3 regions of the Rhodoglobus sp. GW821-FHT12B09 genome follow, and region 3 is predicted to be linked to each of the others. Evidence: predicted binding sites of a transcription regulator. Region 3 holds the regulator's gene; each other region holds the start of a gene.
What was found. The regulator HrcA, encoded in region 3, represses chaperone genes, less so after heat shock. The targets are predictions, from matches to a motif close to TTNGCACTCGNNNNNNNCGAGTGCNAA.
Positions count from the first base shown of each region.

Region 1 (2,257 bases), on a different contig from region 3:
TGATCAAGCCGCCGAGCATCCGCGACGGCGAGCAGAAGCTCAAGGTCATGGCGGGCATCGTCTCCATGATCTCCCGGAGCCCCGAGATGGCGGATGCCGCGCGCGAGGCCCTCGTCGAGCCCCGCGCCGCGGCCAACCGCATCCTCTTCCAGCGCGCCGTCGACCGCGGGGAGATCCCGGCCGACAGCCCCATCGACCTCCTGTGCATGATCGGGCCGGCCATGGTCGCCTACCGCGTGCTGATGCTGCGCATCCCGGTCGACCGTGAGTACCTGATCTCGAACATCGACAACGTGATCCTGCCGGCGGCGGGCGTGCGGGTCACCGCGGGCTGAGTCGAATCGCGGCTGCTCCTCCTACCGCGTCGGCCCGTACGGCGACGGCGGGCACCGCGCGTCGATGAGCTCCCACTCCTCCGCCGACGGCGTGGGCGTCAGCTCGTCGTACGGACTCCACCAGGGCGTGCTCGGGATGTAGCCGTCATCGCGGTTCTCGACCGGGTAGCCCATCAGCTGCAGGCACGGAACCAGCCGGGTGTGCTGGTAGTTCCAGGCCCAGGCTCGCTCGTCCGCGGAGTACATGCCGGCGGCGGCGGGGTCGGAGAGGTCGTACGGGTACTGGAGGTTGCAGATGAAGAGGGCGCGATTCTGGCCGTCCGTCAGGCGGTCTCCGTCGGGACCGTCCCAGGAGCCATTCCTGGAGTTGTACGTCGCGGACCGCACGCCGGTCTTCTCGGTGAAGCACACGAGCGACTTGTCGACGCCGTCGGCGGGGTCGACGTACTCGATGGGCTCCGCCGTCGGCATCGGCGCGTCCCGCGGAGCGGTAAGGGTCCACCACAGCTTCAGGCCGTCCGCGACCCGCTGCTCGGCCTCCGCCTGCGTGAGGCCCTTCGGCGGGGTGTTCAGCGGCGGCGCTGTGCAGCCCGCGAGCGCGAGGACGACCAGGGCCGCGACGAGGATAGCTCGCATGGTTCGAGCCTATGTCGCGTGGGTTCTAGTCCAGCCGACACGTTCACGAGTAGGCGGGGTCGAGCTTCGAGTTCGCTGAAAACCTGTTGGCACTCGAAGGCGGAGAGTGCTAAAACGTTGTCGTGGAAATCCTCCACGTGATTCGAAAGGAGAAAGACAATGTCCAGTCCGTTTGATGTCCTCGCTCAATTCGACCGCCTCGCATCCGGCGCATTCGATACCGCTCGAGCTCCTCGGGTCATGCCGGTGGATCTGTTCCGAGATGGCGACCAGTACATCCTCAGCGCCGACCTGCCCGGCATTGATCCGGAGAGCGTCGACCTTGATGTCGACGGCCAGCTGCTGACGATTCGCGCTGAGCGGCACGCGCCGGCAAGCGAGGAGGTCAAGTGGCTCGCGCACGAGCGCCCTTACGGCAGCTACATGCGCCAGTTCACGCTCGGCGACGGTGTCGACGTCGAGCGGATCGCCGCGAACTACGAGCACGGAGTCCTGTCGGTCATCGTTCCGGTGGCCGAGCGGGCCAAGCCCAGGAAGATCGCGGTCGTCTCGCAGGCGCGCGCCAAGGAGGTGTCCGCATGACGCGACGCCCCAAGTACGCGCTCCCGCTGCCCAACGTCAAGGCGCGTCTCACGCCGGCGCTGAACCTCCGGCGGGGAACGGACTCCACGAATGTACGACGGCCCGGCTCGCAGTTCCTCGGCGGCCCGCCGCTGCGCGCAGCCTGAGGTCCATCTGATCGCCGCGGGTACGTATCGGCGAACACGGGTGATTCAGGCCCACGAGAGCGAGAGAGCCCCGGAGTCATGGAGACTCCGGGGCTTTCGTCCGGGGCAAGTGAGGGATTCGACTCCCCTACTGAGCCGCCAGAAAACCGCGCAGTCTCGCGGACCTGAGCAGTGTTGGGCAGGGCGCGATCTTCTGGACTGCTCAGCGGGGGCCCACGAGAGGCTTCTCGTCCTCCACTACCCACGGAAACAAGAAGTGCCCTCCCAAGAAAGACGGGAGGGCACTTCTAGTTTCCGTGGCAAGTGAGGGATTCGAACCCCCGAAGTTGAAAACGTCTGATTTACAGTCAGATCCCTTTGGCCGCTTGGGTAACTTGCCGGGGCGCTTCCGACCACATGTATTCACCTGACCGAACGCGCTGAACAAGGATACAAGGTTCGGAGCCGCGATGGTGACCAGTCGGCCGCGGATAGAATCGGGCAGTCGAGGAGGATCGTCATGCCGGGTATCAACGAGGTCGCCCAGCTCGCGGGCGTCTCCACGGCAACCGTCTCCCG
Region 1 covers NZ_JBXATB010000003.1:22,191-24,447, forward strand. The annotation lists gene AC1RTC_RS07175 (TetR/AcrR family transcriptional regulator) at 1-335, shown strand, start outside; gene AC1RTC_RS07180 (hypothetical protein) at 357-971, opposite strand; gene AC1RTC_RS07185 (Hsp20/alpha crystallin family protein) at 1,131-1,553, shown strand; gene AC1RTC_RS07190 (hypothetical protein) at 1,550-1,699, shown strand; tRNA gene AC1RTC_RS07195 (tRNA-Tyr) at 1,997-2,078, opposite strand; gene AC1RTC_RS07200 (LacI family DNA-binding transcriptional regulator) at 2,199-2,257, shown strand, end outside.
Region 1: AC1RTC_RS07185 (Hsp20/alpha crystallin family protein) is a predicted target of HrcA. The motif match lies at 1,058-1,084, and genes of this name have one in related genera.

Region 2 (2,257 bases), on a different contig from region 3:
GGTGGCGCCACGCGGGCGCGAAGGAAGAGGCGATCCGCTCCCAGTTTTCTCTCCCGGCGGCCCGCTATTATCAACTGCTGAATGCCCTGATCGATACGCCCGAAGCCGTGCGGCACGATCCCATGCTGGTTCGGCGCCTGCAGCGCGCACGCGATGCGCGCACGAGTGCCAGGGCCGCGCGGACATTCACGACCCACGACCACGGTGGCACGGACCCCCACGACGAATCGAACGACTGAGCCATGGCCGCATATCCCAAAGACCGGTTCGACCAGCTTCCTGAGGACCTCAAGCGCATCGGCGCCCACCGCGGTCCCAAGAAGAAGGGCGGCGGCTGGATCGGATTCGCGTGGGCGCTGCTCGCGACCGGTGTGCTGATCTTCGGCGGCCTGTGGGGGCTCAGCAACGTCGTCGGCGTGGACGTCGGCCTGCCCATCTTCGAGCCTGCGCCCACCCCGACGCCGAGCCCCACCTCCACTCCGACGGCCGACCCGGTTCTCGACCCGACGACGATCGACCCGGCGCGCAAGATCAACATCACAGTTCTCAACGGAACCCCGACCGCGGGTCTGGAGAACACTGTGGGCGATGCGCTCGCCGCCGTCGGCTGGACGATCACGGCCCGCACTAACGCCGGCCAGAAGGACGTCGAGACGACCACCGTCTACTACAGCGACCCCGTCAATGAGGATGTCGCGCGGGGCGTCGTCGTGTCCCTCGGCAAGGGCCAGATCCGACTGGTCAGCCCCGACACCTTCCCCGGATCGGTCCTCACGGTCGTCATCGGCCTCGACTACCCCGGGGCCGCTACGGCACCGTAGAGCGCCCCAAATAGCGCGGGCGGTTCCGATTGTGTTACACGCGTGTTTAATCAGCCTCTGACCCCTTCTACAGGGTGTTTTCTCCCCGTTACTATCTGGCATTGGCCCGCCCGTCCGGCGCCGCCAGGAGCACAGCAGGGAGTAACACATGGCGAACGGAACCGTGAAGTGGTTCAACGCTGAGAAGGGCTACGGTTTCATCACCGTCGACGGCGGAGGGCAGGACGTCTTCGTCCACTACTCGGCGATCGACATGAGTGGGTACAAGGTTCTCGAAGAGGGCCAGCAGGTTGTATTCGAGGTCGGCACGGGGGCCAAGGGCCCCCAGGCCGAGGCGGTTCACCTGGCCTAGGTCTTCACCAGTTTCAGCACACGGATGCCGCTCACGCAGGTGGGCGGCATCCGCTGTTTCCGCACTCCGCACCTTTCTTGCACTCACCCTTGGCGAGTGCTAATTTAGCCCTTGGCACTCGCACGTTTCGAGTGCTAAAGAATTCGTCTGTACGACGTCCGGGAGGGACGAGAAACACACATGGCAAAGATCATTGCTTTCAACGAAGAGGCCCGTCGCGGCCTCGAGCGCGGCCTGAACATCCTGGCCGACGCGGTCAAGGTGACCCTCGGCCCGCGCGGCCGCAACGTCGTGCTCGAGAAGAAGTGGGGCGCGCCCACCATCACGAACGACGGTGTGTCGATCGCCAAGGAGATCGAGCTCGACGACCCGTACGAGAAGATCGGTGCCGAGCTCGTCAAGGAGGTCGCCAAGAAGACCGATGACGTCGCCGGTGACGGAACCACGACGTCGGTCGTGCTCGCCCAGGCGCTCGTGCGCGAGGGCCTGCGCAACGTCGCCGCCGGTGCGGACCCCATCAGCCTCAAGAAGGGCATCGAGAAGGCCACCGCGGCCGTCATCGAGGCCCTCATCGCGAGCGCCAAGGAGATCGAGACCAAGGAGGAGATCGCGGCCACCGCCTCCATCTCCGCCGGTGACCCCGAGATCGGCGCACTGATCGCCGAGGCGATCGACAAGGTCGGCAAGGAGGGCGTCGTCACCGTCGAGGAGTCGAACACCTTCGGCACCGAGCTCGAGCTCACCGAGGGCATGCGCTTCGACAAGGGCTTCCTCTCCGCGTACTTCGTCACGGACCAGGAGCGCCAGGAGGCGGTCTTCGAAGACCCGTACATCCTCATCGCGAACAGCAAGATCTCGAACATCAAGGACCTGCTGCCCATCGTCGACAAGGTGATCCAGAGCGGCAAGCAGCTGCTCATCATCGCCGAGGACGTCGACGGCGAGGCGCTCGCGACTCTCGTCGTGAACAAGATCCGCGGCATCTTCAAGTCGGTCGCCGTCAAGGCTCCCGGCTTCGGCGACCGCCGCAAGGCGCAGCTGCAGGACATCGCGATCCTCACGGGCGGCCAGGTGATCTCTGAGG
Region 2 covers NZ_JBXATB010000006.1:145,746-148,002, reverse strand. The annotation lists gene AC1RTC_RS12865 (DUF3263 domain-containing protein) at 1-239, shown strand, start outside; gene AC1RTC_RS12860 (LytR C-terminal domain-containing protein) at 243-821, shown strand; gene AC1RTC_RS12855 (cold-shock protein) at 970-1,173, shown strand; gene groL (chaperonin GroEL) at 1,354-2,257, shown strand, end outside.
Region 2: groL (chaperonin GroEL) is a predicted target of HrcA. The motif match lies at 1,285-1,311, and genes of this name have one in related genera.

Region 3 (2,257 bases):
CGGCCGCTCCCGAGCCCACGAACGGGATCGACAGCGGGTACCGCCACGACCCGGTGCGCCACATCCGGATGCCCGCCCACACGGCCACCACGGCTCCGACCGCCCACGGCACCGGGAGGAGCCACGCGAGCAGGCTCACGGCCCAGTACGCCCCCGCGCTGAAAGCGAGCGTGGAGAGCACGAAGTCGGCGATCACCGCGCCGACGAGAAGCACGCCCAGCGTGAGCTGCCAGTTGAGGGCGAGTCGCGCCTGCTCCGCGGTGCGCTCGTCGTTGTCACGGAGCAAGACGTACATCGCCGCCGCCGGTGCGGCGCCGAAGACACCGGCCGCGTGGGCCACGGTGCCGAGGATGCGCGACTCGCGCGCGGCCGACGGAGTCGCCTGGAGCGCGGGGTGGGCGAGGGCCATAGCGCACACCGTACCGGCGCGCGACCCGCTGGAGGGCGCGGCGGGGCGTGTCACGGTACAATTGGCAGTCAGTGTGAATGAGTGCTAATCCACGGGAGGCGGGTGTCGGCATGGTGTCAGAACGCGGTCTCGAAGTGCTCCGGGTGATCGTGCAGGACTATGTGGCCTCCCGAGAGCCCGTCGGCTCCAAGTCGATAGTCGACCGGCACTCCTTCGGCGTCTCGGCGGCCACGATCCGCAATGACATGGCGCTCCTCGAGGACGAGGAGCTCATCACCGCCCCGCACACCTCCTCCGGCCGCGTTCCGACCGACAAGGGCTACCGCGTCTTCGTCGACCAGCTCGCCGACCTGCGCCCCCTCAGCTCGGCGCAGCGCCAGGCCATCGAGTCGTTCCTCGGCCACTCGGCGGACCTCGACGACGTGCTCGCCCGCACCGTCCGGCTCCTCTCCCAGCTGACCCACCAGGTCGCGGTCGTGCAGTACCCCTCGCTGGCCACGTCGCGCGTGCGGCACATCGAGCTGGTCACACTCGCACCGACCCGGCTCATGACCGTGCTGATCACCGACTCCGGCCGCGTAGAGCAGCGCCAGTTCGACCTGGCGAGCCCGATCGACGACCAGCTCGCGGGCGAGCTGCGGACGAGGCTCAACTCCGCGCTCGGCGGGCTCGGCCTCTCCGATGCCGCGGCGAGGCTCGGCACCCTCACCGACGAGTTCGCGGCCGAGCGGCGACCGGTGGTCGCGCAGGTCGTGGCATCCCTCTCGGAGCAGGTTCTCGCGAACCGGCAGGACAAGCTGCTGCTCGCGGGCACCGCGAACCTCGCGCGCACGGAGGAGGACTTCACCGGCAGTATCTTCCCGGTGCTCGAGGCGATTGAGGAGCAGGTGACCCTCCTGCGCCTGTTCGGCGAGATGGAGATCGACCTCGGCGGCGTCTCGGCGCGCATCGGCAGGGAGAACGCGACGTTCGGCCTCGGTGAGACGTCTGTCGTCTCGAGCGGCTATTCGTCGTCGGGGGGAAGCGTGGCGCGACTCGGGGTGTTGGGCCCTACGCGCATGGACTATTCGAACAACATGGCCGCGGTGCGGGCGGTAGCGCGCTACCTCTCGCGACTGCTCGGCGAAGAATAAGCACTGAGGAATACGTAAAGAAGTGGCAGATCACTACGAGGCGCTCGGCATCGACCGGAGCGCCACACCCGACGAGATCAAGAAGGCGTACCGCAGACTCGCTCGCGAGCTCCACCCGGATGTGAACCCGAGTGCGGACGCGTCCGAGCGGTTCAAGGCCGTCACGCACGCGTACGACGTGCTGAGCGACCCGCAGCAGCGGCAGCAGTACGACCTGGGCCCGCAGCCCGGGTTCGGCGGCGGCGCGAACTTCGGCTTCGGCGACATCTTCGAGACGTTCTTCGGCGGCGGCGGGCGGCAGTCCGGGCCGAGGTCGCGCCGGGAGCGCGGGCAGGACGCCCTGGTGCGCGTCGAGCTCGACCTCGACGAGGTCATCTTCGGCACCAAGCGCGACCTCGAGGTCAACACCGCGGTGCTGTGCGAGACCTGCCAGGGCTCGTGCTGCGTGCCCGGCACCTCGCCCGTCATGTGCGACATCTGCCAGGGCACCGGCCAGATCCAGCGCACCATGCGCAGCCTGCTCGGCAACGTCATGACGTCGAACCCGTGCGGTACCTGCCGCGGGTACGGCACGATCATCCAGAACCCGTGCGTCACGTGCGCCGGGCAGGGCCGCGTGCGGGCGACCCGGAGCATCCCGGTCGACATCCCCGCGGGCGTCGAGACCGGCCTGCGCCTGCAGATGCCGGGCCAGGGCGAGGTCGGCCCCGCCGGC
Region 3 covers NZ_JBXATB010000001.1:449,162-451,418, forward strand. The annotation lists gene AC1RTC_RS02250 (magnetosome magnetite crystal formation protein family) at 1-409, opposite strand, end outside; gene hrcA (heat-inducible transcriptional repressor HrcA) at 520-1,542, shown strand; gene dnaJ (molecular chaperone DnaJ) at 1,565-2,257, shown strand, end outside.